DNA from 2 places in the Streptomyces sp. enrichment culture genome. Region 2 is predicted to be linked to the other one. Evidence: riboswitches for the same ligand, from Rfam matches in the RefSeq annotation. Region 2 holds a riboswitch; the other holds the start of a gene.
What was found. Region 2 has a riboswitch for glycine ahead of gcvP (aminomethyl-transferring glycine dehydrogenase). Riboswitches for the same ligand answer to the same signal wherever they lie in the genome.
Positions count from the first base shown of each region.

Region 1 (14,984 bases), 4.4 Mb from region 2:
CTTCGTAACTGCGGTTCCAGCCGCTCGCGGACAGCTCCTGGGCGGAGGTCACGCAGGGGGCGTAGCCGTGGCCGCCGACCTCCATGTTCCCGTACTGGGCGTCGGGGCTGCCGGCCTGGCCGTGCCACAGCAGCATCCAGACCTGGCCGGAGGAGGGGGTGGCGAGGGCGCGCAGCAGTGCCTCGTAGGCGTCGTAGCGTCCGGGCGTGACCTGGCGCAGCATGTGCTCGACCTGGCCTGTGGCGGCCGTGCCAGCGCTCACTTTTCAACGCCCCTTCGTACAACGCCCTCTTTTTGAGCCGTGACCCTAGCTTAAGGGTGTCCAGGGGGTCCGGCCTTGCCTCGGGTCGGCTCATCCACCCCGCGTGTAGAAGGGCCGTACCTTCTCCCGCATCCAGTGGCCCACCGGGTCCTCCGCCACGTCCAGGAGGATCAGGTTGACGGGCCATGGGGCCGGGGTCCGGCCGAGGGCCCGGCCCAGGGCGTCGAGGGGGAGGGTGCGGGCGTCGCCCTCCCAGTGGGAGAGTTCGACGCCGACGAACATGACGGGGTCGGCGGTCTCGATGGCGGCGAGGCAGCGGCGGGCCGTCAGGACGACGCCGGTGCCGTCGAACTCGGCGGAGGCGGCGGAGAGGAAGTCGACCGGGTCGTCCTGCCAGTCCGGCTCGTAGAGGCGGACCCGGCCGCCGCTCGCGGGGCCGTCGAGCGGGGTGCGGCCGGTGCGGCAGAGTTCCGCGACGGCGGGCGGGGGCAGCGGGATGCCGACCACGCCGCCGGGGTTCACGGCGATGCCGGCCTGCGGGGGCAGGCCGCGGGCGAACTCGACGGCGGGGGCGATGGTGTACGACATGTGGGCGCCGGCGATCTGGCGGAGCTGTTCCTCGGAGCTGAACACCGGGACGTAGGCCTGGCCGTCGATCTCCATGCCGGGCAGGTCGAGGGGGCCGCTGTCCGGGCCGCCGCCGTTGGGCAGCGGTATCCAGAGGAAGCTGCGGCCGAGGACCTCGACGATGCGGCCGCCGGCCGCCGGGCCCGCGCCGAGGGAGGCGGACAGCACCTCCTCCAGCTCGTTGCCGGGCCAGCCGCCGTGCGGCTGGGGGTGGGTCTGTGCCGGGAAGTCCGCGGAGAAGTCCGCCGGGAAGTCCATCTGCCTACCGCCTGCTTCGTACCACTGCTGTGACCGCACAGGTTATCGGCTTCCCCTTCGGCCGTCCGCGTGCGTGTGCCTGCCGTGTGTGCCGTGTGTGCCGTCAGCCGGAGAAGCCGATCCGTCTCAGGGCGTCCGCCGCGTCCCGGTCGAGCAGCACCGCCGAGCCGCAGCCGCCGGGCAGCCGGCCCCGCTCCACCGCGCGCAGCAGGCGGGCGGCGGCGCGGCGGTGGCGCAGGAACGCGTACCGCGAGACGCCGCGGCCGCGGGCGCGCTGGCCGGCCAGGGCCTGCTCGGCGGTGACGTCGAGCACCAGCAGGTGCAGGGTGCCGCCGCGGCGGCGGGCCTCCCGGGCCAGCCAGCGGCGCACCCAGGCCTGCGTACCGCAGTCGTGGACGACGACTCCCTCGCCGGCGCGCAGGACGCGGCGCAGCCCGGCGTAGTGGGCGAGGCGGACCAGGGGTCGGTAGACCGCGTACGGCAGGAAGCGGGGCGCGCGGTGGTCCCAGCGGTCGCGGGTGTCCTGGGAGTCGACGCGCCGGGCGTCGCGCACCGTGCGCCGCATCAAGGTCGACTTGCCGCTGCCGGGCAGGCCGGTGACCACGGCGAGGTCCTTGGGGCCGAAGAGCAGGGCGCGCGGGCTGCGGCCGGCGCGCTCCCGCAGGTCGCGGACGACGGGGGACGGCAGCGGGGCGCACGCCGGTCCGGCCGGGACGGCCGGCTGCCGGGGCATCGCGATGCCGGTGGTGGTCGCGTACGCCCTGGTCCTGTTCACCGTGATCGTCCTCCCTGGGGGCGGTTCACGAGCTTCCATCCCCGCCGAGTGTAAAGAGAAGGTAATGCTCCATGTCTGCGTTTTCGTACTCGTAGCGCCACAGCCCGGTTACAGATGCGGCCCTGCCACGATCCGGCACGGCGTGCAATGATGTGGCCGCCAACTGCATACCGGCCGTTTGAATCCGCGCGGGAGAGTCCCCGGCAGTCGTGTCGCCGGGGCGCCGAAGGAGCAAGTCCCTCCCTTGAATCTCTCAGGCCCCGTTACCGCGCGGGCGAGGCACATCTGAAAAGCGGGCCGCCGGCTGGTGGCTCCACCCAAGGTGCAAGCCGTGACTACCCCGCGTGGGGGTCTCGGCGAACCTCTCAGGTTCCGATGACAGATGGGGAGGACCTTTCCTCGCCCGTCATGCGTTCATGCCCTGGGAGACGACCGACCGATGAGCAGTACCGCCCCCTCAGAGAAGCGCCGCACCGCGCTCGATGCCCTGCATCGGTCGCTGGGCGCGACGATGACCGACTTCGCCGGCTGGGACATGCCGCTGCGCTACGGCTCCGAGCGTGACGAGCACAACGCCGTGCGCACCAAGGCCGGGCTCTTCGACCTCTCGCACATGGGCGAGATCACCGTCACCGGCCCGCAGGCCGCGCGGCTGCTGAACCACGCCCTGGTCGGCAACATCGCCTCCGTCGGCGTGGGCCGGGCCCGCTACACCATGATCTGCCAGGAGGACGGCGGCATCCTGGACGACCTGATCGTCTACCGCCTGGCCGAGACCGAGTACATGGTCGTCGCGAACGCCTCCAACGCCCAGGTGGTGCTGGACGCGCTGACCGAACGGGCGGCCGGCTTCGACGCCGAGGTGCGCGACGACCGGGACGCGTACGCGCTGATCGCCGTGCAGGGCCCGGAGTCCCCGGGAATCCTCAAGGGCCTCACCGACGCCGACCTGGACGGCCTGAAGTACTACGCGGGGCTGCCCGGCACCGTCGCCGGCGTCCCGGCGCTGATCGCCCGCACGGGCTACACCGGCGAGGACGGCTTCGAGCTGTTCGTGAAGCCGGAGCACGCCGTGCGGCTGTGGCAGGCGCTGACCGAGGCGGGCGAGGGCGCCGGCCTGGTCCCGTGCGGGCTGTCCTGCCGGGACACCCTGCGCCTGGAGGCGGGCATGCCGCTGTACGGGCATGAGCTGTCGACCTCCCTGACCCCCTTCGACGCCGGGCTCGGCCGGGTGGTCAAGTTCGACAAGGAGGGTGACTTCGTGGGCCGCGAGGCGCTCGCCGAGGCCGCCGCGCGCGCCGAGCAGAACCCGCCGCGCGTCCTCGTCGGCCTGGTCGCCGAGGGCCGCCGCGTGCCGCGTGCCGGCTACCCGGTGGTCGCCGGCGGCGAGGTGATCGGCGAGGTCACCTCCGGCGCGCCCTCCCCGACGCTGGGCAAGCCGATCGCCATGGCCTACGTCGACGCCGCGCACGCGGCGCCGGGCACGCCGGGAGTCGGCGTGGACATCCGGGGCAGTCAAGAGCCGTACGAGGTCGTCGCGCTCCCCTTCTACAAGCGCCAGAAGTAGCCCCCGGCGGGGCGACACACGTGACCCCGCGCACATTCGGGCTGCTCACGCATGGTTTCGGCAGTCCCCCATTCATCAGCACTCCCCCGCGTACAGGAGAATTCAGGCCATGAGCAACCCCCAGCAGCTGCGCTACAGCAAGGAGCACGAGTGGCTGTCGGCCGCCGAGGACGGCGTCGCGACGGTCGGCATCACCGAGTTCGCGGCCAACGCGCTCGGCGATGTCGTCTACGCCCAGCTCCCGGACGTGGGCTCCCAGGTGACCGCGGGCGAGACCTGCGGCGAGCTGGAGTCGACCAAGTCCGTCAGCGACCTGTACTCCCCCGTCACCGGTGAGATCACCGAGATCAACGAGGACGTCGTCAACGACCCGTCGCTGGTGAACTCCGCGCCCTTCGAGGGCGGCTGGCTGTTCAAGGTGCGGATCGCAGAGGAGCCGGCCGACCTGCTCTCCGCCGACGAGTACGCCGCCCACACCGCCGGCTGAGGAGCCCGCCCCCGATGACTGTCCTGAACACGTCCCTGCACGAACTCGACCCGGACATCGCCGCCGCGGTCGACGCCGAGCTGCGCCGCCAGCAGTCCACGCTGGAGATGATCGCCTCCGAGAACTTCGCCCCGCTGGCGGTCATGGAGGCGCAGGGCTCGGTCCTCACCAACAAGTACGCCGAGGGCTACCCGGGCCGCCGCTACTACGGCGGCTGTGAGCACGTCGACGTCGCCGAGCAGATCGCGATCGACCGGATCAAGGAGCTGTTCGGCGCCGAGTACGCCAATGTGCAGCCGCACTCGGGCGCCTCCGCCAACCAGGCGGCGCTCTTCGCCCTCGCCCGGCCCGGCGACACGATCCTGGGCCTGGACCTGGCGCACGGCGGCCACCTCACGCACGGCATGCGGCTGAACTTCTCCGGCAAGCAGTTCGACGTGGTCGCCTACCACGTGGACGACTCCGGCCTGGTCGACATGGCCGAGGTCGAGCGGCTCGCCAAGGAGCACCGCCCGAAGGTGATCATCGCCGGCTGGTCGGCGTACCCGCGGCAGCTGGACTTCGCCGAGTTCCGCCGGATCGCCGACGAGGTCGGGGCCTACCTGTGGGTGGACATGGCGCACTTCGCGGGCCTGGTCGCGGCCGGTCTCCACCCGAACCCGGTGGAGTACGCGGACGTGGTGACGTCCACCACGCACAAGACGCTGGGCGGCCCGCGCGGCGGCATCATCCTGGCGAAGCAGGACTTCGCCAAGAAGCTGAACTCCTCCGTCTTCCCGGGCTTCCAGGGCGGCCCCCTGGAGCACGTGATCGCGGCCAAGGCGGTCTCCTTCAAGATCGCCGCCTCGGAGGACTTCAAGGAACGCCAGCGCCGTACAGTGGAAGGCGCGCAGATCCTCGCCGAGCGGCTGACCGCGCCGGACGCCCGCGAGGCCGGGATCAACGTCCTGACCGGCGGCACCGACGTCCACCTCATCCTGGTCGACCTGCGCGACTCGGAGCTGGACGGCCGGCAGGCGGAGGACCGGCTCCACGAGGTCGGCATCACCGTCAACCGCAACGCCGTCCCCAACGACCCGCGGCCGCCGATGGTGACGTCCGGTCTGCGGATCGGCACGCCCGCCCTCGCCACCCGCGGCTTCACGGCCGAGGACTTCCGTGAGGTCGCGGACGTGATCGCGGAAGCGCTGAAGCCGTCCTGCGACGTCGAGGCGCTCAAGTCCAGGGTCACCGCCCTGGCGGACAAGCACCCGCTCTACCCGAGCGTCGGCAAGTAAGCACCACCCCGTGCGGGGCACCCCACCGGGTGCCCCGCCACCACCCGCATTGAGGAGTCTGACGTGGCCATCTCGGTCTTCGACCTGTTCTCGATCGGCATCGGCCCGTCCAGCTCCCACACGGTCGGCCCGATGCGCGCCGCGCGCATGTTCGCCCGCCGGCTGCGCAACGAGGAGCTGCTGGGCTCGGTCGCCTCGGTCCGCACCGAGCTGTACGGCTCCCTGGGCGCCACCGGCCACGGCCACGGCACGCCCAAGGCGGTGCTGCTCGGCCTGGAGGGCGACTCGCCGCGCACAGTGGACGTGGAGACCGCCGACGAGCGGGTGGAGCGGATCAAGGAGTCGGGCCGTATCCGTCTCCTCGGCGAGCACGAGATCGCGTTCTCCTTCGACGACGACCTGGTCCTGCACCGCCGCAAGGCCCTCCCCTACCACGCCAACGGCATGACGCTGTGGGCGTACGACGCGGCCGGCACCGAGCTGCTGAGCAAGACGTACTACTCGGTGGGCGGCGGCTTCGTCGTCGACGAGGACGCGGTCGGCGCGGACCGGATCAAGCTCGACGACACGGTCCTGAAGTATCCCTTCCGCACCGGCGACGAGCTGCTGCGTCTGACCAAGGAAACCGGCCTGTCGATCTCCGCGCTGATGCTGGAGAACGAGCGGGCCTGGCGGACCGAGGAGGAGATCCGCGCGGGCCTGCTGGAGATCTGGCGGGTCATGCGGGAGTGCGTGGAGCGCGGCATGTCCCGCGAGGGCATCCTGCCGGGCGGGCTGCGGGTGAAGCGGCGGGCCGCGAACACCGCGCGCAAGCTGCGCTCCGAGGGCGACCCGCAGGCCCTCGCGATGGAGTGGATCACGCTCTACGCGATGGCCGTGAACGAGGAGAACGCGGCGGGCGGCCGGGTCGTGACCGCCCCGACCAACGGCGCGGCCGGCATCATCCCGGCGGTCCTGCACTACTACATCAACTTCGTGCCCGGCGCCGACGAGGAGGGCGTGGTGCGCTTCCTGCTCGCCGCCGGCGCCATCGGCATGCTCTTCAAGGAGAACGCCTCCATCTCCGGCGCCGAGGTCGGCTGCCAGGGCGAGGTCGGCTCCGCCTGCTCCATGGCGGCGGGCGCGCTCGCGGAGGTGCTGGGCGGCAGCCCGGAGCAGGTGGAGAACGCCGCCGAGATCGGCATGGAGCACAACCTGGGCCTGACCTGCGACCCGGTCGGCGGCCTGGTCCAGATCCCGTGCATCGAGCGCAACGGCATGGCCGCGGTGAAGGCGGTCACGGCGGCCCGCATGGCGATGCGCGGCGACGGCTCCCACAAGGTGTCCCTCGACAAGGTCATCAAGACGATGAAGGACACCGGCGCGGACATGTCGGTCAAGTACAAGGAGACGGCCCGGGGCGGGCTGGCGGTCAACATCATCGAGTGCTGACGCGCGGATACCCTGTCCGTATGGGCGGGATGATCGCTGCGGTCAGCAGCAACGAGACGTACTCCTTCTCCAAGCCGAACCGCCCGGGCATCACGCTCGTCGCCGGTCTCGGCGTGGCGGGCGACGTGCACGCGGGCACTACGGTGAAGCACCGGTTCCGGATGAAGCGGGACCCCTCGCAGCCGAACCTGCGCCAGGTGCACCTCATCCACGAGGAGCTGTTCGCGGAGGTCCGGGCCGCCGGTTTCGAGGTCGCCGCCGGACAGCTCGGGGAGAACGTGACCACGCGGGGGATCGATCTGCTCGGCCTGCCCACCGGGACGCGGCTCCGCCTCGGCGACGAGGCGGTGGTCGAGGTGACCGGGCTGCGCAACCCGTGCGCGCAGATCGACGGGTTCCGCAAGGGCCTGATGAAACAGGTCGTCGGACGGAACGCCGACGGCTCGGCGCGCTTCAAGGCCGGGATCATGAGTGTCGTGCTCAGCGGCGGCGTGGTGCGGCCCGGTGACCCGGTGCGGGTCGAGCTGCCGGACGGGCCGCACGTACCGCTGAGCGTCGTCTGAGCCGCCGGTACGGCCCTCCGGTCAGACCGTGACCACGATCTTCCCCGTGTGCCGGTTGGACTCCATCAGACGGTGGGCGTCCTGGATGCGGTCCAGGCCGTCGAAGACCTCGGCGACGACCGGACGCAGAGTGCCGTCGGCGAGGCCGGAGGCCAGGTAGCGGCTGGTGCGGCGGCGGCCGTCGGCGCTGCCGCTCATGACGAGGTTGTTGTAACCGTGCACGGTCAGCGGCCAGTTCATCGGCAGTTCGATGGGCAGCCGGTCGAGCCAGCCGTAGCTGACCAGGGTGCCGCCCTCGACGACCGCGTCGCCCAGCTCGCGGAAGGTGGCGCCGCCGATCGCGTCGAAGACCACCTCGGCGCCGCGCCCGCCGGTGACCCGCCGGGTCTCCTTGGCGATGTCCTCGCCGCCGGTGACGATCACGTGCTCGGCACCCAGGTCGAGCAGCTGCCGCCGCTTGTCCTCGGTGCGGGTGGTGGCGATGGGGACGGCGCCGGCCCGGCGGGCGACCTGGATCGCGGCGGTGCCTGTGCCGCTGGATGCGCCGGTGATCAGCACGTGGTCCCCGGCGGCGAGTCCCGCCGTGCGGACCAGCGCGCCGTACGCCGTGGAATAACCGACCCAGACGGCGGCCGCGACGACCGGGTCGACGTCGGCCGGGCGGGCCACGACGCGGTCCTCGGGCAGCAGGATCCGGTCGGCGTGGACGCCCTGGGAGCCGAGTTCGATGTCACCGGCCGCCATCACGGGGTCGCCCGGCGCGAACGCGGTCACGCCGGGGCCGACCGCGGCGACCGTCCCGGCGGCCTCGTAACCGTTGCGGGAGGCGGGCAGGGTGGGCTGGTAGAAGTAGCGGCCCGCGCGGAAGAGCGCCTCGGCGCGGTTGAGGGCGATCGCGGCGACGTCGATCAGCACCTCGCCGGGGCCGGGGTCGGGCAGCCGGGTCTCCTCGACGCGCAGGACCTCGGGGCCGCCGATCTCGTGAAAGAGCACAGTGCGTGCGGTGGTTGACATGCCGTCGACGCTATGGCCGCCGTACGAGACGATCCATGTCCGCCTGTCTCGATTTCCTGTCCGTTCGTCTTCGGGTACGGAGTGACGGCTACGGTACGGACATGGACGTACTCAGTGACGCCGTCGCCGCCATGCGCACCGGGCATCCGCATTCCACGCGCAACGACAAGCACGCGCCCTGGGGCATGCGCTTCGAGGCGTCCAACGGGGCCGGGTTCCACGTGGTGCTGCGCGGGTCGGCCTGGCTGATCCCAGCGGAGGGCGAGCCGGTCGCCCTGGGCCCCGGCGACGTGGCGTTCCTGGCGCACGGGCGCGGGCACGCGCTGGCCAGCGGCCTGGACGTACCGCTGGAGGAGGTACGGCTGGACGCGGACGGCCGCTGGCCGGAACCCGAACCCCCCTCTCCCGCAGGGGGGCCGGAGCCGGACACGGTCATGCTGTGCGGGGCGTACACCCTGGACCGCTCGCGCGCTCATCCGCTGCTGACCGAGCTGCCGGAGGTGGTGCATCTGCCGGCCCGCGTCGGCGCGCACCGCTCGCTGCGGGCGGCGGTGGAACTGCTCGGCGAGGAGCTCCAGGAGTCCCGTCCGGGCTCGGCGACGATCGTCACCTCGCTGCTGGACACCCTGCTGCTGTACATCCTGCGGGCCTGGTGGCAGGACGGGCACCGGAGCGCGAGGGGGCGCCCGACGGGCTGGGCGGCGGCGCTCGCCGATCCGGCGGTCGGCGCGGCGCTGCACGCCATCCACGGTGATCCGGCGCACCCCTGGACGGTGGAGGAGCTGGGCGCGCGCGGCGGCCTGTCGCGGGCGGCGTTCGCCCGCCGGTTCACCGCGCTGGTGGGCGAGCCGCCGCTGACGTATCTGACGTGGTGGCGGATGACCACGGCCGGGCGGCTGCTGCGCGCCGACGAGACCCCGCTCCGGCTGGTCGCCCAACGCGCCGGCTACACCTCGGAGTTCGCCTTCGCCAAGGCGTTCAAGCGGGAGTTCGGGGTGGCGCCGGGGCAGTTCCGGCGCCGGGTCTCCTGAGCGCCGGTCAGTTGTCGAACCAGACCACGAGCCGGACGTCGTCACCCCCGTAGAGACCGGCGAGGGTGCGCATCACCGACCACACCGGCGCCCAGCGTTCGTCCTCCCACGCCACCTCGCGGCGGGTCGGCGCCTCGTCGCCCCGGCCCCGCTCGTCCCAGTCGGCGGCCTCCAGCTCGGCCCAGGTGATCCAGGACGCGCTGTGGGCGTCCGGACCCCATTCACCGTGTTCCCTGCGGGTCGGGGTGGACGCGTCCTCCGGGAGGCCGCGGTCGGCGGCGAGCGGACGGAAGTCCCAGCCGTTGCGGACGCCGAAGAGGCAGCCGAAGGAGGCGTAGCCGCGGCCCATGTAGAGCAGATCGAGGTTGATCGCGCAGTCCCACTCGTCCTCGTCGTACTCCCATGCGCCGCTGCCGGAGCGGCACTCCACCCGGCCGTGTATGTCACATCCCATGGCGGGATCCTCCCGACGGGGCCGGTTCTCGGCCAGTCATTTACCGGCGCCTGCCGCCAGCAGCTGAAGCGTCTGCTCCAGCTCCCGCCGCAGCACGTCCGCCGCCGTGTCCGCGTCCCCGTCCTCGATGGCCCGTTGGGGTCCGGGCATGACGAAGGGGCGCCCGCATCCCGGGTCCGGGATGCGGGCGCCCCCGCGTGGCACGCGTCACTTGTTCAGGTGGGCCCAGAACTCGTCGAACGACAGCACCTTGTCGCCGTTCAGGTCGCGGCTGGCGATGATCGCCTCGGCGACCGCCTCCGTGACGTTCCAGTCGCCACCCTGAGCCAGGGCGGTCTTGAACTCGGCAGCGGTGATCCGGCCGTCCCCGTCCGTGTCGATCCGCTCGAACTGCTTGCGTGCTTCCTCGATGTCGGCCACCGATCCGCCCCTCTTTGTCATACTTTGCTACACGTTGCTGTCGTACTGACGCAGGTCAGATTAACCGCCCGCCCGAGCGCGCAGTGCGGCGACCACCCACGCGGACTCCTCGCGGCTGGCAGTCTGGGCCTTCCGGTGTGCGGAGACGCGAGGAGCGGCGGTGGCGAACAGCCTGCGGGACATTCTCGACGCGGCGGCGCGGGGCCTTTTCCCGCCCCCGGACGGCCGTACGACCGTCGTGCCGCAGCCGTCCTCCCGCGACGCCGGTGTGCTCGCCTTCACGGCGCACTCGGTGGTCTTCACGGACGAGGATCCGAAGTGGGTGCTCGACACCCTGGACGCGCTCGACTGCGACCCGCTCGCCGCGACCATGAACGCGCGGTTCCTCAGCGCCCTCATGGAGCGCACGGGACGCGGGACGGACACCATCGATGTCTTGTCGGTGGGCGACCCGCTGCCGGGCGAGCCGTCGCTCGCGCTGCGGGAGATCCACGATCCCGGCCATCCCCGGGTGGTGAGTTCGCTGCGGCGGCGCGACGACGTCCGGGTGTGGGCGGCCGACGGCGGGGTGCTCGTGCTGGGCCGCGGGGTCGCCGGGCGGCTGGAGGTGGCGGTCGAGGTGACGGAGGACGTACGGCACCGGGGGCTGGGGCGGGCGCTGGTGACGGCGGCGCGGCAGCTCGCCGGGGAGCCGGTGTGGGCGCAGGTGTCGGCGGGGAACGCCCGCAGTCTGCGGGCGTTCCAGGCGGCCGGCTACCGACCGGTGGGGTCGGAGGCGCTGCTCAGTGCCAGGCCTCGTAGTGCGGGTTGCTCTCGCAGCCGCTCATGATCTCGACCTTGGTGGTCTTGTTCACCGGGCAGACGCCGATGATGTACTTCCGGTCGATGCCGCCGGGGAAGGCCACCTCGACCTGGTCGGCCCACTTGTGGGTGTCGCCGATGGTCTTGTTGACGTCGATGCCGCCGGGCGCGTCGATGTAGTAGTTCCAGCCGGACTTCCACCACTTCTTGTACAGGTCGTGGTCGTACGTCGTGGACACGAACGGCGAGGGCTGGTTGACCAGGACGTACTGCTCCAGGTCGTACTGGCCGCTCTCCACGTCCCGGGGCTTGAAGCCCTCCTCGAAGACGACCGTGGGGCCGCGGCCGTCGGCGCGGTAGAGCGTGCCGCAGCTCTTGCGCCAGGCCGGCTCGGGGGTGATCCGCTCGACCTGGACGCGGCGGTCGGCGGCGGCCTTGATCTTGTCCTCGAACTGGACCGGGCAGTCCTTGGGTTCGGCGGCGGCGGCCTTCACGAAGGCCGGAGCGGCGGACCGGGCGCTCTCGGGGGTGGTGGTGGCGGCCGTCGTGGCGAGGACGGCGGAGAGAGACATGACGACGGCGGCGGCACGCCGCCGCAGACGAGTTGTGATCATGCGGAGCACGATGGCGCGTCCGGCGCGGCGCGCCGTGAATTCTCACCCGTACGGCGGCGTGTCAGCCTTCCCCGCGTCAACGGAAGATGCCGGTGTGGCCGAGCGAGTAGCGGCCCGGCTGGGGGTAGACGGCGAGACCGTGCGGGCCGCTGCCGACGGGGATCCGGGCGAGCTGGGTGCCGGTGCGGGTGTCGATGGCGTACACCTCGGCGTCGTACCGCCCGGACAGCCACAGCACCTTGCCGTCGGCGGAGACGCCGCCCATGTCGGGGCTGCCGCCGTCGGGCAGCCGCCACTTCCTGGTCAGCCGGTCCTGGGCGAAGTCGAAGACGGAGACCGTGCCCTCGCCGCGGTTGGAGACGTACATCTCGCGGGAGTCGCGGCTGACGTAGAGACCGTGGCAGCCCTTGCCGGTGGGCAGCAGCGCCGGCTGGTCGAAGGTGTCGCCGTCGAGGACCCACATGCCGTCGGCCTTCATGTCGGCGACGTAGAAGCGTTCGCCGTCCGGGGAGATCTTCACGTCCTGCGGCATGGCGCCCTGGAACGGCAGCTTCTGTTGGCCGATCACCTCCATCTTCTCGGTGTCGACCTTCAGCAGTTCGCCGCTGAACTCGCAGGAGACGACGAAGTAGCGGCCGTCCATGGAGAAGTCGGCGTGGTTGACGCCGTAGCAGCTGACCGGCACGGTCTTGACCGGCTTCATGGTGTGCGGGTCGCGGAAGACCAGTTCACGGTCGAGGGAGGCCATCACGACGGCGTATCTGCCGTTCGGCGTGAAGTACAGGTTGTAGGGGTCGTGGACCTCGACGGGCTCGCCCGCCTTGCCGGTTCTCGGGTCGATCGGGGTGAGGGTGTGGCCCCGGTTGTTGTTGACCCAGAGGGTCTTCAGGTCCCAGGAGGGCACGACGTGCTGCGGCTGCCGTCCGACGCGGATGGTGTCGACGGTCTCGTACGTGGCCGGGTCGATGACGGAGACCGTGTCCGACTCGGTGTTGGGCACGTACACCCGGGACGGGAAGTCCCTCACCACCGGCGACAGCCTGCCCGGGCGGTCGGCGGCGTAGACGTCCGCCGGGTCGAGGACCGGCGGCATCCCCGGCAGCCCGTCGACCCGCTCCCTGTTCGTCGGGGCGGGCACGGCCGCTTCGGTGCCGGGCGTCTCGGCCGCGCGGTGCCCGCCCTGGCTGCCGCAGGCGGCGAGGGCGACGAGTCCGGCGCCGGCGAGCAGGGCGCGGGTGTGGAGGACGCGAGGCAGCGGCGCCGCGCGGCGGTCGGTCGTGGTCACGCGGACCATTTATAGGGGGACCGCGGGCGAAACCGGGCGATTGGCCCGATCGGTGGTGCGGCCGGATCGCCGGCGCGGACTCAGCGGTCCGCGACCCGCATCTCGAACCAGGTGGTCTTGCCGCGCGGCAGCAGGTCGACACCCCAGCGGTCGGAGAGCTTGTCGACGAGGAACAGGCCCCGGCCGCTGACGTCCATCTCCTGCACGGGCATCAGACAGGGCAGACCGCGCGAGGGGTCGCGGACCTCGATGCGGATCCGGCCGCGGGGGCGGCGCATACGGAGGTGGAAGACCCGGGCGCCGGTGTGCCGTACCGCGTTGCCGACGAGTTCGGAGACGAGCAGGACGACGTCCTCGGTCATCTTCGGGGACAGGCCCCACTGACGGAGGACCACCACCTGGGCCAGCCGCCGGGCCGTCGCCGCGGACTCGGGAAGGGACGGCAGCGAGACCTCGGCCTCCGTCGGGTTGCCGAACAACTCCAGCGCCCTCAGCGCCTGTTCGTCCTCGACCGCCGGCGACCAGCGCGCCGCGGTCGCACGGCCGCGTCCCCGCGGCTGTTCGATGCCCTCCAGCCCCGCCATGCCCCCATCATGGCCGCCCGGCGCGCCGTTGGGGGCCGTTCCGAAGGAATACGCCCCCCGGCGGCCCCCGTCCCGCGCGTTCCGGCCGGCATATGCCGGAGGCGGTGCGGACTCGAACACAGCCCCGCTGACCTGCGGGGACGGATCGTTCGACGGCAATGGACGGGCTCCCTCGACAAGGCAGGCTCAAGGTTGCCCCAAGGCTTCCACAAACCGCCCCTTCGAGGGACCCGGATCAGACATCGCGTCAACGGCAAGCCCCTAGGGGGACTTTCCGCGGACCGTTCAGCGGAACTTGGCCTTGCCCGGCCCCTCCTCCACGAAGCTGCGCATCCCGATCGCCCGGTCCTCGGTGGCGAACAGCCCCGCGAACCAGTTGCGCTCCACGGCGAGGCCCGTCTCGATGTCGGTCTCCAGGCCCACGTCGACCGACTCCTTCGCGGCGCGCAGCGCGAGCGCCGGGCCCTGGGCGAGCCGTGCGGCCCAGGCGTGCGCCTCCGCGTACACCTCGGCGGCCGGGACCACCCGGTCCACCAGACCGAGCGTCAGCGCCTCGTCGGCCTTCACCTGGCGGCCGGTGAAGATCAGGTCCTTGGCCCTGGACGGGCCGATCAGCCGGGACAGCCGCTGGGTGCCGCCCGCGCCGGGGATGAGGCCCAGCAGGATCTCCGGCTGGCCCAGCTTGGCGTTCTCCCCGGCGATCCGGTAGTCCGCGCACAGCGCCAGCTCGCAGCCGCCGCCCAGCGCGTAGCCGGTCACCGCCGCCACCACCGGCTTGGGGATGCGGGCCACCGCGGTGAAGGAGTCCTGCAGGGCGCGGGCGCGCAGGACCATCGCCGTGTGGTCCATGTCCTGCATCTCCTTGATGTCCGCGCCGGCCGCGAACACCTTCTCGCCGCCGTAGATCACCACGGCGCGCACGTCCTCGCGGCGGGTGGCCTCCTCGGCGAGCTCCTTGAGCCGGTCCTGGATGGCCACGTCCAGCGCGTTCATCGGCGGGCGGTCCAGGCGCAGGGTGCCGACGCCGTCCGCGACTTCGAGAGATACGGTCATGCACGCAGGTTAACGGGGACTAACGACAGCGGGCCCGGTGCGGTAGCTCACACCGGGCCCGCGCGCGCTCAGCGCGTCACGCCTTCCACTCGTCCCAGGACATGTTCCAGCCGTTGAGGCCGTTGTCCGGGTCGATGATCCGGTCGTTCGAGTTCTTCACGACCACCACGTCGCCGATCATCGACTGGTTGAAGAACCAGGCGGCCGGCGCGTCCTTGTCCCAGCCGCCGCGCACGTCGCGCAGACCGACGCAGCCGTGGCTGGCGTTGCGGTTGCCGAAGGCGTCGCCGCCCCAGTAGTTGCCGTGCAGGAAGGTGCCGGAGGTGCTCAGCCGCATGGCGTGCGGGACGTCCTTGATGTCGTACTCGCCGCCGTAGCCGACCGTGTCGCCGTTCATGCGGGTGACCGTCAGCTTCTCGCTGATGACCATCTGGCCGTTCCAGGTCTCGTAGCCGGGGGCACCGGTGGTGACCGGTATAGT
Region 1 is NZ_OZ186847.1:2,790,632-2,805,615, forward strand. Features, by position in the region: gene ACSU6L_RS11595 (enhanced serine sensitivity protein SseB C-terminal domain-containing protein) at 1-223, opposite strand, end outside; gene ACSU6L_RS11600 (enhanced serine sensitivity protein SseB) at 353-1,147, opposite strand; gene ACSU6L_RS11605 (AAA family ATPase) at 1,251-1,922, opposite strand; glycine riboswitch at 2,102-2,201, shown strand; glycine riboswitch at 2,202-2,314, shown strand; gene gcvT (glycine cleavage system aminomethyltransferase GcvT) at 2,362-3,489, shown strand; gene gcvH (glycine cleavage system protein GcvH) at 3,599-3,976, shown strand; gene glyA (serine hydroxymethyltransferase) at 3,991-5,253, shown strand; gene ACSU6L_RS11625 (L-serine ammonia-lyase) at 5,317-6,684, shown strand; gene ACSU6L_RS11630 (MOSC domain-containing protein) at 6,705-7,247, shown strand; gene ACSU6L_RS11635 (zinc-dependent alcohol dehydrogenase family protein) at 7,269-8,261, opposite strand; gene ACSU6L_RS11640 (AraC family transcriptional regulator) at 8,363-9,292, shown strand; gene ACSU6L_RS11645 (hypothetical protein) at 9,300-9,746, opposite strand; gene ACSU6L_RS11650 (EF-hand domain-containing protein) at 9,954-10,166, opposite strand; gene ACSU6L_RS11655 (N-acetyltransferase family protein) at 10,327-10,995, shown strand; gene ACSU6L_RS11660 (ADP-ribosyltransferase) at 10,949-11,581, opposite strand; gene ACSU6L_RS11665 (YncE family protein) at 11,658-12,875, opposite strand; gene ACSU6L_RS11670 (ATP-binding protein) at 12,947-13,450, opposite strand; gene ACSU6L_RS11675 (enoyl-CoA hydratase/isomerase family protein) at 13,736-14,503, opposite strand; gene ACSU6L_RS11680 (L,D-transpeptidase) at 14,580-14,984, opposite strand, start outside.
Region 1: it holds a riboswitch for glycine, as region 2 does, so the genes downstream of both, gcvT (glycine cleavage system aminomethyltransferase GcvT) here and gcvP (aminomethyl-transferring glycine dehydrogenase) in region 2, are expected to answer to the same signal.

Region 2 (14,984 bases):
AAGCTAAGCCTCACAGCGCCGATGGTACTGCAGGGGGGACCCTGTGGGAGAGTAGGACGCCGCCGAACTCCCTTTAGAGCTCTGGCTCTTGGGCATACAGCCCAAGAGCCAGAGCTTTTTTGCGTTGAGGTAAGGTCGGGGGGCATCGTTGGCACGTTTTCCCACAGGAGGCCCCCGGGTGGAGGTCCAGGAGACCCGAGTTCAGACAGATCGGGTCCTCACCATCCCGAACATCCTCAGCATGGCGCGACTCGTCGGCGTGCCCCTCTTCCTGTGGCTCATCCTCAGGCCGGAGTTCGGCGGTCCGAAGAGCGATGGCTGGGCGCTGCTGGTACTCGCCCTGAGCGGCGTCAGCGACTATCTGGACGGCAAGCTGGCGCGGCGCTGGAACCAGATCAGCAACCTTGGCCGGCTGCTCGATCCCGCGGCTGACCGGCTGTACATTCTCTCGACCCTGGTCGGGCTCACCTGGCGCGAGATCCTGCCGATCTGGTTGACCGCTGTACTGCTGGCGCGAGAGCTGGTTCTGCTGGTGATGGTGGGCATCCTCCGGCGGCACGGCTATCCGCCGCCGCAGGTGAACTTCCTCGGCAAGGCCGCCACCTTCAACCTGATGTACGCCTTCCCGCTGCTGTTGCTCAGTGACGGGACTGGCTGGCTCTCGTCACTCGCTGCCATTTTCGGATGGGCGTTCGCCGGATGGGGTACAACGCTGTACTGGTGGGCAGGAGTCCTCTACGTGGTACAAGTCCGCCGTCTCGTTCGGGCGGACATGGCCGATTGAGCTCGCCGAATGGTGCGGTCGCAACGGCGCGATGGCCCGCAGCGGAAAAGTGCGCGACAATTTCGGACGGGTGAAGTCGGCTAGACCGTCGTCTCTTCGAGGAGGACGCTTCCGACATGAAGGCCGTCGTGATGGCCGGTGGCGAGGGCACACGCCTTCGTCCCATGACCTCGAGCATGCCCAAGCCGCTCCTGCCGGTGGCCAACCGGCCGATCATGGAGCACGTTCTGAGGCTGCTCAAAAGGCATGGGCTCAACGAGACCGTCGTAACCGTGCAGTTCCTTGCCTCGCTGGTCAAGAACTACTTCGGTGACGGCGAAGAGCTCGGAATGGAGCTCACCTATGCCAACGAGGAGAAGCCACTCGGTACCGCGGGAAGCGTGAAGAACGCTGAGGAGGCGCTGAAGGACGACACGTTCCTCGTCATCTCCGGTGACGCGCTGACCGACTTCGACCTCACCGATCTGATCAACTTCCACAAGGAAAAGGGCGCGCTGGTCACGGTCTGTCTGACGCGTGTGCCCAATCCTCTGGAATTCGGCATCACCATCGTCGACGAAGAGGGCAAGGTCGAGCGGTTCCTCGAGAAGCCGACCTGGGGGCAGGTCTTCTCGGACACCGTGAACACCGGCATTTACGTCATGGAGCCCGAGGTCTTCAACTACGTGGAGGCCGACGTTCCCGTCGACTGGTCGGGCGATGTCTTCCCGCAGTTGATGAAGGAGGGCAAGCCGATCTACGGCTATGTCGCCGAGGGCTACTGGGAGGACGTCGGCACGCACGAGAGCTATGTGAAGGCCCAGGCCGATGTCCTGGAGCGGAAGGTCGACGTCGAGATCGACGGCTTCGAGATCTCTCCGGGTGTGTGGGTGGCAGAAGGTGCCGAGGTGCATCCCGACGCCGTTCTGCGAGGCCCGCTCTACATCGGCGACTACGCCAAGGTGGAGGCCGGCGCGGAAATCCGCGAGGACACCGTCGTGGGCTCGAACGTGGTCGTCAAGAGCGGGGCGTTCCTGCACAAGGCCGTGGTGCACGACAACGTGTATGTCGGGCAGCACAGCAATCTGCGGGGATGTGTGGTCGGGAAGAACACCGACATCATGCGTGCCGCTCGTATCGAGGACGGCGCGGTCATCGGCGACGAATGCCTGATCGGTGAAGAATCGATCGTGCAGGGCAACGTGCGCGTGTACCCGTTCAAGACGATCGAGGCCGGTGCGTTCGTCAACACCTCGGTCATCTGGGAATCCCGGGGCCAGGCTCATCTCTTCGGGGCCAGGGGCGTCTCCGGCATTCTGAACGTCGAGATCACCCCGGAACTCGCGGTCCGGCTGGCCGGCGCCTACGCGACCACCCTGAAGAAGGGCTCGACGGTCACCACGGCCCGTGACCACTCGCGGGGTGCTCGCGCCCTGAAGCGGGCGGTCATCTCCGCGCTGCAGGCGAGCGCCATCGACGTACGCGACCTGGAGAACGTACCGCTCCCGGTGGCGCGACAGCAGACGGCGCGGGGCAGTGCCGGCGGCATCATGATCCGCACCACGCCCGGGGTGCCGGACTCCGTGGACATCATGTTCTTCGACGGCCAGGGCGCGGACCTGTCCCAGGCGAGCCAGCGGAAGCTGGACCGGGTGTTCGCGCGGCAGGAGTACCGGCGGGCGTTCCCCGGAGAGATCGGGGACCTGCATTTCCCGGCGAGCGTGTTCGACTCGTACACGGGCTCGCTGCTGCGGAACGTCGACACGACGGGGATCACGGAGTCCGGGCTCAAGGTCGTCGTCGACGCGTCCAACGGCAGTGCGGGGCTGGTGCTGCCGAGCCTGCTGGGCAAGCTCGGCGTGGACTCGCTGACGATCAACCCCGGTCTGGACGAGTCCCGGCCGACGGAGTCGGAGGAGGCCCGACGCCGGGGCCTGGTGCGGCTCGGCGAGATCGTCGCGTCCGCGCGGGCGGCGTTCGGCGTGCGGTTCGACCCTGTCGGCGAGCGGCTGTCGCTGGTCGACGAGAAGGGCCGGATCGTCGAGGACGACCGGGCGCTGCTGGTGATGCTCGACCTGGTGGCCGCGGAGCGGCGCAGCGGGCGTGTGGCCCTGCCCGTGACCACCACGAGGATCGCCGAGCAGGTGGCGGCCTACCACGGGACCCAGGTCGAGTGGACGACCACCTCGCCCGACGATCTGACACGGGTCGGGGCCGAGGAGTCCACGATCTTCGGCGGTGACGGCAAGGGCGGCTTCATCGTTCCGGAGTTCAGCAGTGTCTTCGACGGCACGGCGGCCTTCGTACGGCTGATCGGGTTGGTAGCGCGGACACAGCTCACGCTCAGCCAGATCGACGCGCGGATTCCGCGGGCGCACGTCCTCAAGCAGGATCTGGCGACCCCGTGGGCCGTCAAGGGTCTGGTCATGCGGCGGGTGGTCGAGGCGGCCGGAGATCGCTTCGTGGACACCACCGACGGTGTCCGCGTGGTGGAGGCCGACGGTCGTTGGGTGATGGTCCTGCCCGACCCGGCGGAGGCGGTCACCCATCTGTGGGCGGAGGGCCCGGACGACGCGTCCGCGCAGGCCCTGCTCGACGAGTGGTCGGCGGTCGTGGACAGCGCCGGACGGTAAAGAACCCTCCACGCGCGCGTGCCGGACATGTGCCCCCCAAGGGGGCCTGTCCGGCACGTCGGTGGGGCCATTCGGAGGTACTGGGCGCGACGTGCGACGATGTGCGGCATGCCGCAGCCGCCCCCCGTTCGGAGCACATCGACGCGACCGCCCTCGCGTCCGGACGCGTCCATGTCGCTGCTCAACAACGTCATGGACCACAGCCTCGACGACGGGTACGCCGAGGCGGCGGAGCGGAAGAAGGCCGTCGGGGACGCCGGCATGCCGAAGACGCTCCGGGCCCGGCTGGGGCTGGCCGTCGGTCTGGTGCTGGCCGCCCTGGTCGTCACCGTCGGCGCCGCGCAGGCGCGGGTGGCCGCTCCCGCCCTCGCCAAGGAGCGCGAGGAGCTGATCGACCGCATCGACCGGGAGACCGAGGCCGCCGACGCGCTGGAGAACGATGTCGACGAGCTGCGGAACGAGGTCGGCGCACGGCAGCGCGAGGCCCTGAAGCACACCGGCGAGGGCGAGCGCACGGAGCTGATGGGCATCCTGTCGGGCGCCACCGCGGTGCACGGGCCCGGGGTGAAGCTGGTCGTCAACGACGCCAAGGAAGCCGGCGCGGGCGGCGACGCCGACCCGCGCGGGACCTCCGGTTTCTCCGACACGGGACGGGTGCGCGACCGCGACATGCAGCGCGTGGTCAACGGGCTGTGGGAATCGGGCGCCGAAGCCGTCTCGATCAACGGGCAGCGGCTGACCGCGCTGTCGGCGATCAGGGCCGCGGGTGACGCCATACTGGTCGACAACCGGCCACTGGTGCCGCCGTACACGGTGCTCGCGGTGGGGGACGGGGAAACGCTGAGCAGGCGGTTCCAGAACAGCGCGGACGGTCTGTACCTGCATGCCCTGCAGGAGAACTTCGGCATCCGGACCGGTATCTCCGTGGAGGACGATCTCCGGCTTCCGGCCGCGCCGAGTGTGACCGTGCGCACCGCACAGCCGAGATCCGAGTCAGCACAGCCGAGAACTGAGAAAGGCACATCGTGATCGCCGTACTGGGCCTCGTCGTGGGAGTCGTGGCCGGCCTGTTGGTCCGGCCCGAGGTTCCGGCGGTCGTCGAGCCTTATCTGCCGATCGCCGTCGTCGCGGCGCTGGACGCCGTCTTCGGCGGACTTCGGGCCATGCTCGACGGCATCTTCGACGACAAGGTCTTCGTGGTGTCGTTCCTGTCGAACGTGGTCGTCGCCGCGCTGATCGTGTTCCTGGGCGACAAGTTGGGCGTGGGCGCCCAGCTGTCCACGGGTGTCGTGGTCGTCCTCGGCATCCGGATCTTCTCCAACGCCGCGGCGATCCGCCGGCACGTGTTCCGGGCGTGAGGCCGATGAGCACCCAGGACGAGACCGGCGAGAACAGGCTGCGCAAGGAGCTGCCCGAGGAGGTGCCGGCGGTTCCGGCGCCGGCACCGGAGCCCGAGGAGCCCGCCGAGCCCGCGCTGACCGGGCGGCAGCGGCTGGTGCAGGGGCTGTGGCCGCCGCGCGTCACCCGGGCCCAACTCATCGTGGCACTGCTGCTGTTCGGCCTCGGCTTCGGTCTGGCCGTGCAGGTCGCCTCGAACAGCGACGGGGACAGCGCGCTGCGCGGAGCCCGGCAGGAGGATCTGGTCCGCATCCTCGATGAACTCGACGACCGGACACAGCGTCTTGAAGACGAGAAGCAGGATCTCGAGACGCAGCGGGACGAGCTGGAGAACAGCTCGAACCAGGCTGAGGAGGCCCGTCGGCAGACGATCGAGAAGGAGAGACAACTCGGTGTCCTCGCGGGCACGGTGGCCGCGGAGGGCACCGGCATCACGATGACCATCGAGGACCCGAAGGGAACGGTCGAGGCGGACATGCTGCTCGACGCGATCCAGGAGCTGCGCGCCGCGGGCGCGGAGGCGATCCAGGTGAACGGCGTGCGGGTGGTCGCGAGCACCTTCCTGACGGATTCCGGCGAAAGCGTGGCCGTCGACGGGAACAAGATCAACGCGCCCTATCGTTTCAAGGTCATCGGCAAGCCGCAGGACCTCGAACCGGCGCTCAACATCCCTGGAGGCGTGGTGCAGACGCTTGAGAAGGAGCAGGCCACCGTGACCGTCGAGCGGTCGGACAAGATCGTCGTGGACGCCTTGCGAGCTGCGAAGCGACCTGACTACGCTCGGTCGTCCTCCCAGTGAACCGGCGGTGCATGGGGGACGTCCGGCGGGGGCATGAGCTTGCGGGGGGTCGCCGCACCGATTGGGTGGTGCGTGGTGGAAACTGTCTGGTGGACACGGACGTTGTGAGGATGTCCGGCTCGACCAGTGTGTGCAATCAGGGTTCGTCCTGCCCCACGGGCGGGTCTGTTTCGGTCAAGGGGAATCGCCCGTGAAGTTGTTTGCGAAGTTGTTCGGCAAGAGCGCGCGAGAGGGTAGCGACAACAACGCCACCGCTCGTCATCGCGCACAGCCTGACGCGGAGGGCCAGCGCCCGCTGTTCCGGGACCAGGTGGCTGGTCCGGGCGGTGACATTTCGGGAGGTCAGGGCGCGCCGTCTGTTGACCCTGCCCAGTCCGGCGGCATAGGTTTCGGGCAACCGTCAACCTCAAGTACGGGTGGAGGGTTCTCCTCTGGTCCGTACGCGTCCAATGCGCCGGCGGGGCAGCCGCGGCAGGAGGATCCGTCCATGTCGGTCCTGGTGTGTACGAGGTGCGGTAACCGCAACGCGGAGAGCAGCCGCTTCTGTTCCAACTGCGGTGCGCCGCTGCGGGCGGGTGCGGCGGCGGAGCGTCCGTCGGAGACGACCTCCACGATCTCCATCAGCGGCCTGGAGGCCTACGACGCCGAGGCCACCGGCCAGACGCCGATGCCCACGCTCTCCCCGGAGGCGCAGGCCGCCGTCGACGCGCTGCCGCTGGGCTCCGCGCTGCTGGTGGTGCGCCGCGGTCCGAACTCGGGCAGCCGCTTCCTGCTGGACGGCGACCTGACCACGGCCGGGCGTCATCCGCAGAGCGACATCTTCCTGGACGACGTGACGGTCTCCCGGCGGCATGTGGAGTTCCGGCGCAGCCCGGACGGCTCGTTCACGGTGGCGGACGTGGGCAGCCTGAACGGCACCTACGTCAACCGTGAGCGGATCGACCAGGTCGCTCTGGCGAACGGTGACGAGGTGCAGATCGGCAAGTACCGACTGGTCTTCTACGCCAGTCGGCAGGGCATCTGACCCTCCCCCAGACGCAGTCCGGGGGAAACCCCAGGGAAGGTCCATGCTTCAAACACCGAGCGGCGGTGCCGGGCACGGTACCGCCGCCGCGGACAGTGGGCTGATGAGCATCGGCATGGTGCTGAACCTGCTGCGCGAGGAGTTCCCCGAAGTCACCATCTCCAAGATCCGTTTCCTGGAGTCGGAGGGACTGATCGAGCCGCAGCGGACCCCCTCGGGGTATCGCAAGTTCAGCGCCGGTGACGTCGAGCGCCTCGGTCACGTCCTGAGGATGCAGCGGGACCACTATCTGCCGCTCAAGGTGATCCGTGAGCACCTCGACGCGCTGGAGCGGGGCGAGGACGTACGGCTTCCCGTGCTCGGCCGGCAGCGTGACGGCGAGGCCGTCCTGGAGCCGGCCGAGGGGCCCACGGCGGCCCGGATCGGGCGGGCCGAGCTGCTGGCCGCCGCCGGGATCGACGAGCTCCAGCTGGCCGAGTGGGAGTCGTACGGGCTGGTCACGGCGCTGTCGGACGGGGTGTACGACGCGGAGACCGTAACCGTCGCGACGCTGGTCGCTGAGCTGGGGCGGTTCGGGATCGAGCCGCGTCATCTGCGTTCGATGAAGGCCGCGGCCGACCGTGAGGCCGGGCTGGTGGACCAGGTGGTGGCCCCGCTGAGGCGCCACCGCAACCCGCAGACCAGGGCGCACGCGGAAGCGCGGGCCAAGGAACTGGCCGGTCTCGCGGTGAGGCTGCACTCGGCGCTGGTGCAGACCGCGCTCGGGGTGCGCCTGCCCTGAGCTGGGACGCGCTGCCTGCGGGGCCCGCTCGGCCGGGGTGGCGAACGGTGTCCGAGGGGGCCGGGACGGCCGGGATCGGGCACCTGATGTCGGCCCGACTACCCAAACGTCCCGAGCACGGCCTAGGGTTGCTGTGTGAACGAGCTCGATGTCGTAGGTGTCCGGGTCGAAATGCCCTCCAACCAACCGATCGTGCTCCTGCGCGAAGTGGGAGGCGACCGTTACCTCCCCATCTGGATCGGGCCCGGGGAGGCGACGGCGATCGCCTTCGCCCAGCAGGGCATGGCCCCCGCACGACCGCTGACCCACGACCTGTTCAAGGACGTGCTGGAGGCCGTCGGCCAGGAGCTCACCGAAGTACGCATTACGGATCTGCGTGAAGGCGTCTTCTACGCGGAGCTGGTCTTCGCGAGCGGGGTCGAGGTGAGCGCCCGCCCGTCCGATGCCATAGCGCTGGCCCTGCGCACCGGAACGCCGATCTACGGCAGTGACGGGGTGCTGGACGACGCGGGTATCGCCATTCCGGATGAGCAGGAGGACGAGGTCGAGAAGTTCCGGGAGTTCCTCGACCAGATCTCGCCCGAGGACTTCGGGACCAGCAGCCAGTGACTCGGGGCGGTCCGGCGGACCTCGGCCGGGCCGCGCCTGTCACAGGACGCCGTGGGCATTTGCCGGCGGCGAGTGAGAGCGTCCTGCGGCTCCCGCCGAGAGCATTCGGCTAGCCTTTCCCCGCGGTGGGGCACGGGAAACCACTCTTAGGGTGATTATCACTCGGCGTGCCGAGTGTGGCGATCGTTGACGCACCCTTGGTGACTGCCTACCGTCGAGAAGGCAGGTCAAGGACGGAGGTCGGCGTGAGAAACAGCGGCGACGGTACGGCTGGGGGTGCCCCCGGACGCAGTTTCGGGGAGAGCGGTCCGTACCCGCTTGGGCGGGCGGCCGATCACCCTGCGCAGCGGCCGACGGCTGTGTCCGGCGGCGGAGGGGCATCGTCCGAGGAGGCCGAGGAGGTCGGCTACCGCGGCCCGACGGCGTGTGCCGCGGCGGGCATCACCTATCGGCAACTGGACTACTGGGCGCGTACCGGGCTGGTCGAGCCGAGCGTGCGGCCCGCCTACGGGTCGGGCACCCAGCGTCTCTACAGCTTCCGGGACGTCGTCGTCCTGAAGATCGTGAAGCGGTTCCTCGACACCGGGGTGTCGTTGCAGAACATCCGCACCGCCGTCCGGCATCTCAGGGAACGCGGGTTCCGTGATCTTGAGCGTATGACGCTGATGAGCGATGGCGCGACCGTCTACGAGTGCACATCGCCCGACGAGGTGCACGCGCTGCTCCAGGGCGGTCAGGGGATCTTCGGCATCGCGGTCGGCGTGGTCTGGCGGGATGTGGAGAACGCGCTGTCGCAGCTTCACGGGGAGCGCATCGACACGGGGGAGACGCTCGTCGGGCACAATCCGGCGGACGAGCTGGCCCGGCGGCGCAACCGGGCGGTCTGAGCCGGTCGCGACGAGGTCCGGCGCAGCAGCGGAGCGGTAGGAGACGGTCACAGGGCTGTCGTGGAGACCGATGGGCCTCGCGTGGGCACTCGTGGGCACGTGGCTCCGGAAGGGGCGTGACAGCGGCTGTGAGGGCTGCTGAAACGTGTTTCCGGGTGCGGCGAGTGGCGTATGGGAGCGTTCCCGTTCCGTTGTCGCCGTCGCCGTCGCCGTCGCCGTCGCGTCCGTTCGCGCGGGCCCATTGTCAGTGGCGTGGTGCAGCATCGGAGATGTGAGAAACGCGCCCACGATCCTGCATCTGGACATGGATGCCTTCTTCGCCTCGGTGGAGCAGGCGTCGAAGCCGAGCCTGCGCGGGAAGGCCGTGGTCGTGGGCGGGCTGGGGCCGCGGGGCGTGGTCGCCACCGCGTCGTACGAGGCACGGGTCTTCGGGGTGCACTCGGCGATGCCGATGGGGCAGGCCCGGCGGCTGGCGCCGAACGCGGCGTATCTCGTGCCGCGCTTCCAGCTGTACCGGTCGATCAGCGAGCAGGTCATGGCGCTGCTCAGGGCGCTGTCGCCGCTGGTGGAGCCGTTGAGCCTCGATGAGGCGTTCGTGGACCTGGAGGCCGGGGGAGCGGCCTGGGACGAGCAGTCGGCGCGGCTGGCGGGGGCGAAGCTGCGCGCGGACATCCGGGCGGTGACCGGGCTGACGGGGTCGGTGGGGCTGGCCGCATCCAAGATGCTCGCGAAGATCGCCTCCGAGCAGGCGAAGCCCGACGGGCTGGTGCTGATCCCCCCGGGGACGGAGCGGGCGCTGCTCGGGCCGATGTCCGTGCGGACCCTGCCCGGGGTGGGCCCGGCCACCGGCGACCATCTGCGGCGGGCCGGCATCACCACGGTCGACGACATCGCCGAGGCCGGCGAGGACGAGCTGGTGCGGCTGCTGGGCAAGGCGCACGGGCAGGCGCTCCACGCGATGGCGCTGGCGCGGGACGACCGGCCCGTGGTGGCCGAGCGGGAAGCCAAGTCGGTGTCGGTCGAGGACACCTACGACGTGGACATCCACGACCGGCTCCGGGTGGGGCTGGAGGTGCGGCGGCTGGCGGACCGGTGTGTACGGCGGCTGCGCGGCGCGGGGCTGTCCGGGCGGACCATCGTGCTGAAGGTCCGCAGGTACGACTTCTCCACGCTGACCCGCTCCGAGACCCTGCGCGGGCCCACGGACGACCCGGCGGTGGTACGGGAGGCGGCGGCGCGGCTGCTGGACTCCGTGGACACGACGGGCGGTGTCCGGCTGCTCGGCGTCGGGGTCAGCGGGCTCGCGGACTACACGCAGGAGGACCTGTTCGCGCAGGCGGCGGGGGAGCGCGAGGACGACGAGGCGGACCAGACGGTCGACATACGCGTTCCCGGGGAGGCGGAGCCGGCCGAGCGGCACTGGCGGGCGGGACACGACGTGCGGCACACCGAGTACGGGCACGGCTGGGTACAGGGCAGCGGCCTGGGGCGGGTGACGGTGCGGTTCGAGACGCCGGCTTCGGAGCCGGGGCGCGTGCGGACGTTCCGGATCGACGATCCGGCACTGGAACCGGCCGAGCCGTTGCCCTTGGTTGCGGGGAGACTCGGAGGCCTCGGGGGAGGCGAGGGGGTTACCGGGGATAGCGTGGTAGGCGGGGTCGCTGAGGCCGTCGGGGATGGTCGAGCCGCTTGGGGTGGCGAAGCCACCGAGGGAGCCGGGGACGGCCAGGCTGCCGGGGAAGACACAGTCGCCGGGGACGGCCGAGTGACCGGAGGTGGCGAGGCCGTCGGTGATGATGAGGCTGCCCGGCAAGACCAAGCTGCCGGGAACGGCGAAGCCACCCAGGACGGCGAGGTCGCCGGGGGTGGCCGAGTGGCTGGCGAAGCTGCCGGGAAAGGCGAAGCCCCCGGAGATAGTGAAGCCACAGGCATCCCTGGGGACGGCGAAGCTGCCCGGGACGATGAGGCCGCTAGGGAAGGCCAAGCCGCCGGAGATGGAGGAGCGCCTGGAAACGCCGACGCTGCCAGGGCAGGCGAAGCGCCCGGAGATGGTGAAACCGCCGGGGACGGCGACATCGCTGGGGACGGCCGAGCCGCCGGGGACGATGAGGCCGCCAGGCCAGGCCAAGCGGCCTGAGATGGTGCGGCCGCCAGCGATGGCCGAGCGGCCAGGGACGGCGGAGTGCCTGGAAACGGCGAGGCTGCCCCGGAAGGCGATGCGCGCGGGGATGGCGAAGCCGACGGGGACGGCCGGGCTGCCGGGACGATGAGGCCGCCGGGGAAAGCCAAGCCGCCGGAGATGGCGAGGCGCCAGGGATGGCCCGCTGGCCGGGAGCCGGGAGCCGGGAGCCGGGAGCCGGGAGCCGGGAGACGGGAGACGGGAGACGGGAGACGGGAGACGGCGAGGCCGCCGGGGAACGTCAATCGACCGGGGACTCAGAGGCCGCCGCGAACTCGGAGGCCACCGGGGAGGGCCGAGTGGCCGGGGAGGGCGAGGCCGCCAGGTACGGACAGGCAGCCGGAGATGCCGCCAGGGGTGGTGCTCAAGTGGTGCCCGGGGTGAGTGGCTGAGTGGCGTGTGCCGAACCGGCTCGGTGGGTGAAGCCGGTGGGTGCGCGGTTCGGGTTTGCCGTGGGCCGCTCACCCCGGGGGCTCAGGTCTCGTCCGTGCCCGCCAGCTTGCCGAAGTCGTGGTCCGGCAGGACCGGTGGGGGCGCGATGTCGAGGCCGTAGTGGTGGTAGAGCTGGAGTTCCTGTTCGGGCGAGAGGTGGCGGCCCACGCCGAAGTCGGGGGCGTCCTTGATCAGGGCGCGTTCGAAGGGGACGTGGAGGCTGCCCTCGACCAGTTCGCTGGGTTCGAGGGGGACGAAGGCGTCCCTGCTGAACAGGCCGGTGCGTATGGCGGCCCACTCCGGCACGCCGGTCGCGTCGTCGAGGTAGACCTCGTCGATGGTGCCGATCTTGGTGCCGTTGCGGTCGAACGCCTTGCGGCCGATCAGGTTGCGCGGATCGATATCGGTCTGCACGGGCCCTCCACGTGGTCGCAACTCATCCGTAAGCACTACGAAAGAGCACAATGGTGAACCCGGCCACTCGAACGCCTGGGCGTTGACCTCGCTGGTACGCTGGCAAACGGCTGCTGACCCCGTGCGGGAGAGTCCTCCGGACACCATCGGAGGCGCCGAAGGAGCAAATCCTCCCCGGAATCTCTCAGGCCCATGTACCGCACGGACGAGGTCACTCTGGAAAGCAGGGCGGGTGTCGACGGCTTCCGCTCTCACCGACGGTGAAAGCCGGGTCCCCTCGGGTGGTCCGGTGAAACTCTCAGGTTGAGATGACAGAGGGGGAGGCCGTCCGGGCACCCGCGCCGTGGTGCCCCTCGCAGGTCGCGTCAGACCAGGAGGCCTCCGCAATGACCGCCCCCCGCATTCCGCTCTCCGAGCTCGAACAGGGCATTCCGTTCGAGCAGCGCCACATCGGGCCCGACCTGGAGGCTCGGGCCAAGATGCTCGCGCAGGTCGGCTACGGCTCGCTGGACGAGCTGACCGCCGCCGCCGTCCCGGATGTGATCAAGAACGCCGACGCCCTGGACCTGCCGGGGGCGCGCACCGAGGCCGAGGTGCTGGCCGAGCTGCGGTCGCTGGCCGACCGCAACCAGGTCCTCGGCTCCATGATCGGGCTCGGGTACTACGGCACCTTCACGCCGCCCGTCATCCTCCGGAACGTGATGGAGAACCCCGCCTGGTACACGGCGTACACGCCGTACCAGCCGGAGATCTCCCAGGGGCGTCTCGAGGCACTGCTGAACTTCCAGACCGTGGTCGCCGATCTGACGGGGCTGCCGACCTCCGGTGCCTCGCTGCTGGACGAGGGCACGGCCGCCGCCGAGGCGATGGCACTGTCCCGGCGCATGGGCAGGAACAAGAAGGGCCTGTTCCTGGTCGACGCGGACGCGATGCCGCAGACCATCGCCGTCATCGAGACCCGCGCCGAGCCGACCGGCGTCGAGGTCGTCGTCGCCGACCTCTCCGAGGGCATCCCGGCCGAGCTGGACGGGCGCGAGATCAACGGTGTGCTCATCCAGTACCCCGGTGCCTCCGGTGCCGTACGGGACATCAAGCCGATCGTCGACCAGGCGCACGAGCGGGGCGCGCTCGTCACCGTAGCCGCCGACCTGCTCGCGCTGACGCTGCTGAAGTCGCCTGGTGAGCTGGGCGCGGACATCGCCGTGGGCACGACGCAGCGGTTCGGTGTGCCGATGGGCTTCGGTGGCCCGCACGCCGGTTACATGGCCGTCCACGAGAAGTTCGCGCGCAGCCTGCCCGGGCGGCTCGTCGGCGTGTCCGTGGACGCCGACGGGAACAAGGCCTACCGCCTCGCGCTCCAGACCCGTGAGCAGCACATCCGCCGCGAGAAGGCGACCAGCAACATCTGTACCGCGCAGGTGCTGCTCGCCGTGATGGCCGGCATGTACGCCGTCTACCACGGGCCCGAAGGCCTGAAGGGCATCGCGCGGCGCACCCACCGGTACGCGTCGATCCTGGCCGCGGGCCTGGCGAACGGCGGGGCCGAGATCGTTCACGGCGCCTACTTCGACACGCTGACCGTGCGCGTGCCGGGCCGGGCCGCCGAGGTCGTCGCCGCCGCGCGCGAGAACGGCGTCAACCTGCGGCTCGTCGACGCCGACCTGGTGTCGATCGCCTGCGACGAGACCACCACGCGGGCCCAGCTGACCGCCGTATGGACCGCCTTCGGTGTCGAGGGCGACGTCGAGGCGCTGGACGCGGCCACCGAGGACGCCCTGCCGGGCGCGCTGCTGCGCACCGACGCGTACCTCACCCACCCGGTCTTCCAGCAGCACCGCTCCGAGACCGCGATGCTGCGCTACCTGCGCCGGCTCGCCGACCGTGACTACGCGCTCGACCGCGGCATGATCCCGCTGGGCTCCTGCACCATGAAGCTCAACGCGACCACCGAGATGGAGCCGGTCACCTGGCCGGAGTTCGGCCAGCTGCACCCGTTCGTGCCCGCCGAGCAGGCGGAGGGATACCTCACGCTCATCCGCGAGCTGGAGGAACGTCTCGCCGAGGTCACCGGCTACGACAAGGTGTCGCTGCAGCCGAACGCCGGTTCGCAGGGCGAGCTGGCCGGTCTGCTGGCCGTGCGCGGCTACCACCGGGCCAACGGCGACGAGCAGCGCACCGTGTGCCTGATCCCGTCCTCCGCGCACGGGACGAACGCCGCGAGCGCGGTCATGGCCGGCATGAAGGTGGTCGTCGTCAAGACGGCCGAGGACGGCGAGATCGACGTCGACGACCTGCGAGCCAAGATCGAGCAGTACCGCGACGAGCTGTCGGTGCTGATGATCACGTACCCCTCGACCCACGGTGTGTTCGAGGAGCACGTCTCCGACATCTGCGCGCAGGTCCACGAGGCCGGCGGCCAGGTGTACGTCGACGGCGCCAACCTCAACGCGCTGGTCGGCCTGGCCAAGCCGGGTCACTTCGGCGGTGACGTCTCGCACCTGAACCTGCACAAGACGTTCTGCATCCCGCACGGCGGCGGTGGCCCCGGCGTCGGTCCGGTGGCCGTCCGCGAGCACCTGGCGCCGTACCTGCCGAACCACCCGCTCCAGCCGGCGGCCGGCCCGGAGACGGGCGTCGGCCCGATCTCGGCGGCGCCGTGGGGCTCCGCGGGCATCCTGCCGATCTCCTGGGCGTACGTCCGGCTGATGGGCGGCGAGGGCCTGAAGCGGGCCACGCAGGTGGCCGTGCTCAGCGCGAACTACATCGCCAAGCGCCTCGAGCCGCACTACCCGGTGCTGTACACCGGCCCGGGCGGGCTGGTCGCGCACGAGTGCATCATCGACCTGCGTCCGCTGACCAAGGCGACCGGCGTGAGCGTCGACGACGTCGCCAAGCGGCTCATCGACTACGGCTTCCACGCGCCGACCATGTCGTTCCCCGTGGCCGGCACGCTGATGATCGAGCCGACCGAGTCCGAGGACCTGACCGAGCTCGACCGGTTCTGCGACGCGATGATCGCCATCCGCGCGGAGATCGAGAAGGTCGGCTCCGGCGAGTGGCCCGCC
Region 2 is NZ_OZ186847.1:7,143,166-7,158,149, forward strand. Features, by position in the region: rRNA gene rrf (5S ribosomal RNA) at 1-68, shown strand, start outside; gene ACSU6L_RS31710 (CDP-alcohol phosphatidyltransferase family protein) at 179-784, shown strand; gene ACSU6L_RS31715 (sugar phosphate nucleotidyltransferase) at 901-3,396, shown strand; gene ACSU6L_RS31720 (DUF881 domain-containing protein) at 3,496-4,425, shown strand; gene ACSU6L_RS31725 (small basic family protein) at 4,422-4,754, shown strand; gene ACSU6L_RS31730 (DUF881 domain-containing protein) at 4,760-5,593, shown strand; gene ACSU6L_RS31735 (FHA domain-containing protein) at 5,655-6,617, shown strand; gene ftsR (transcriptional regulator FtsR) at 6,661-7,398, shown strand; gene ACSU6L_RS31745 (bifunctional nuclease family protein) at 7,534-8,007, shown strand; gene ACSU6L_RS31750 (MerR family transcriptional regulator) at 8,253-8,894, shown strand; partial or broken gene ACSU6L_RS31755 (DNA polymerase IV) at 9,166-10,512, shown strand; gene ACSU6L_RS31760 (PRC-barrel domain-containing protein) at 11,548-11,919, opposite strand; glycine riboswitch at 12,034-12,129, shown strand; gene gcvP (aminomethyl-transferring glycine dehydrogenase) at 12,306-14,984, shown strand, end outside.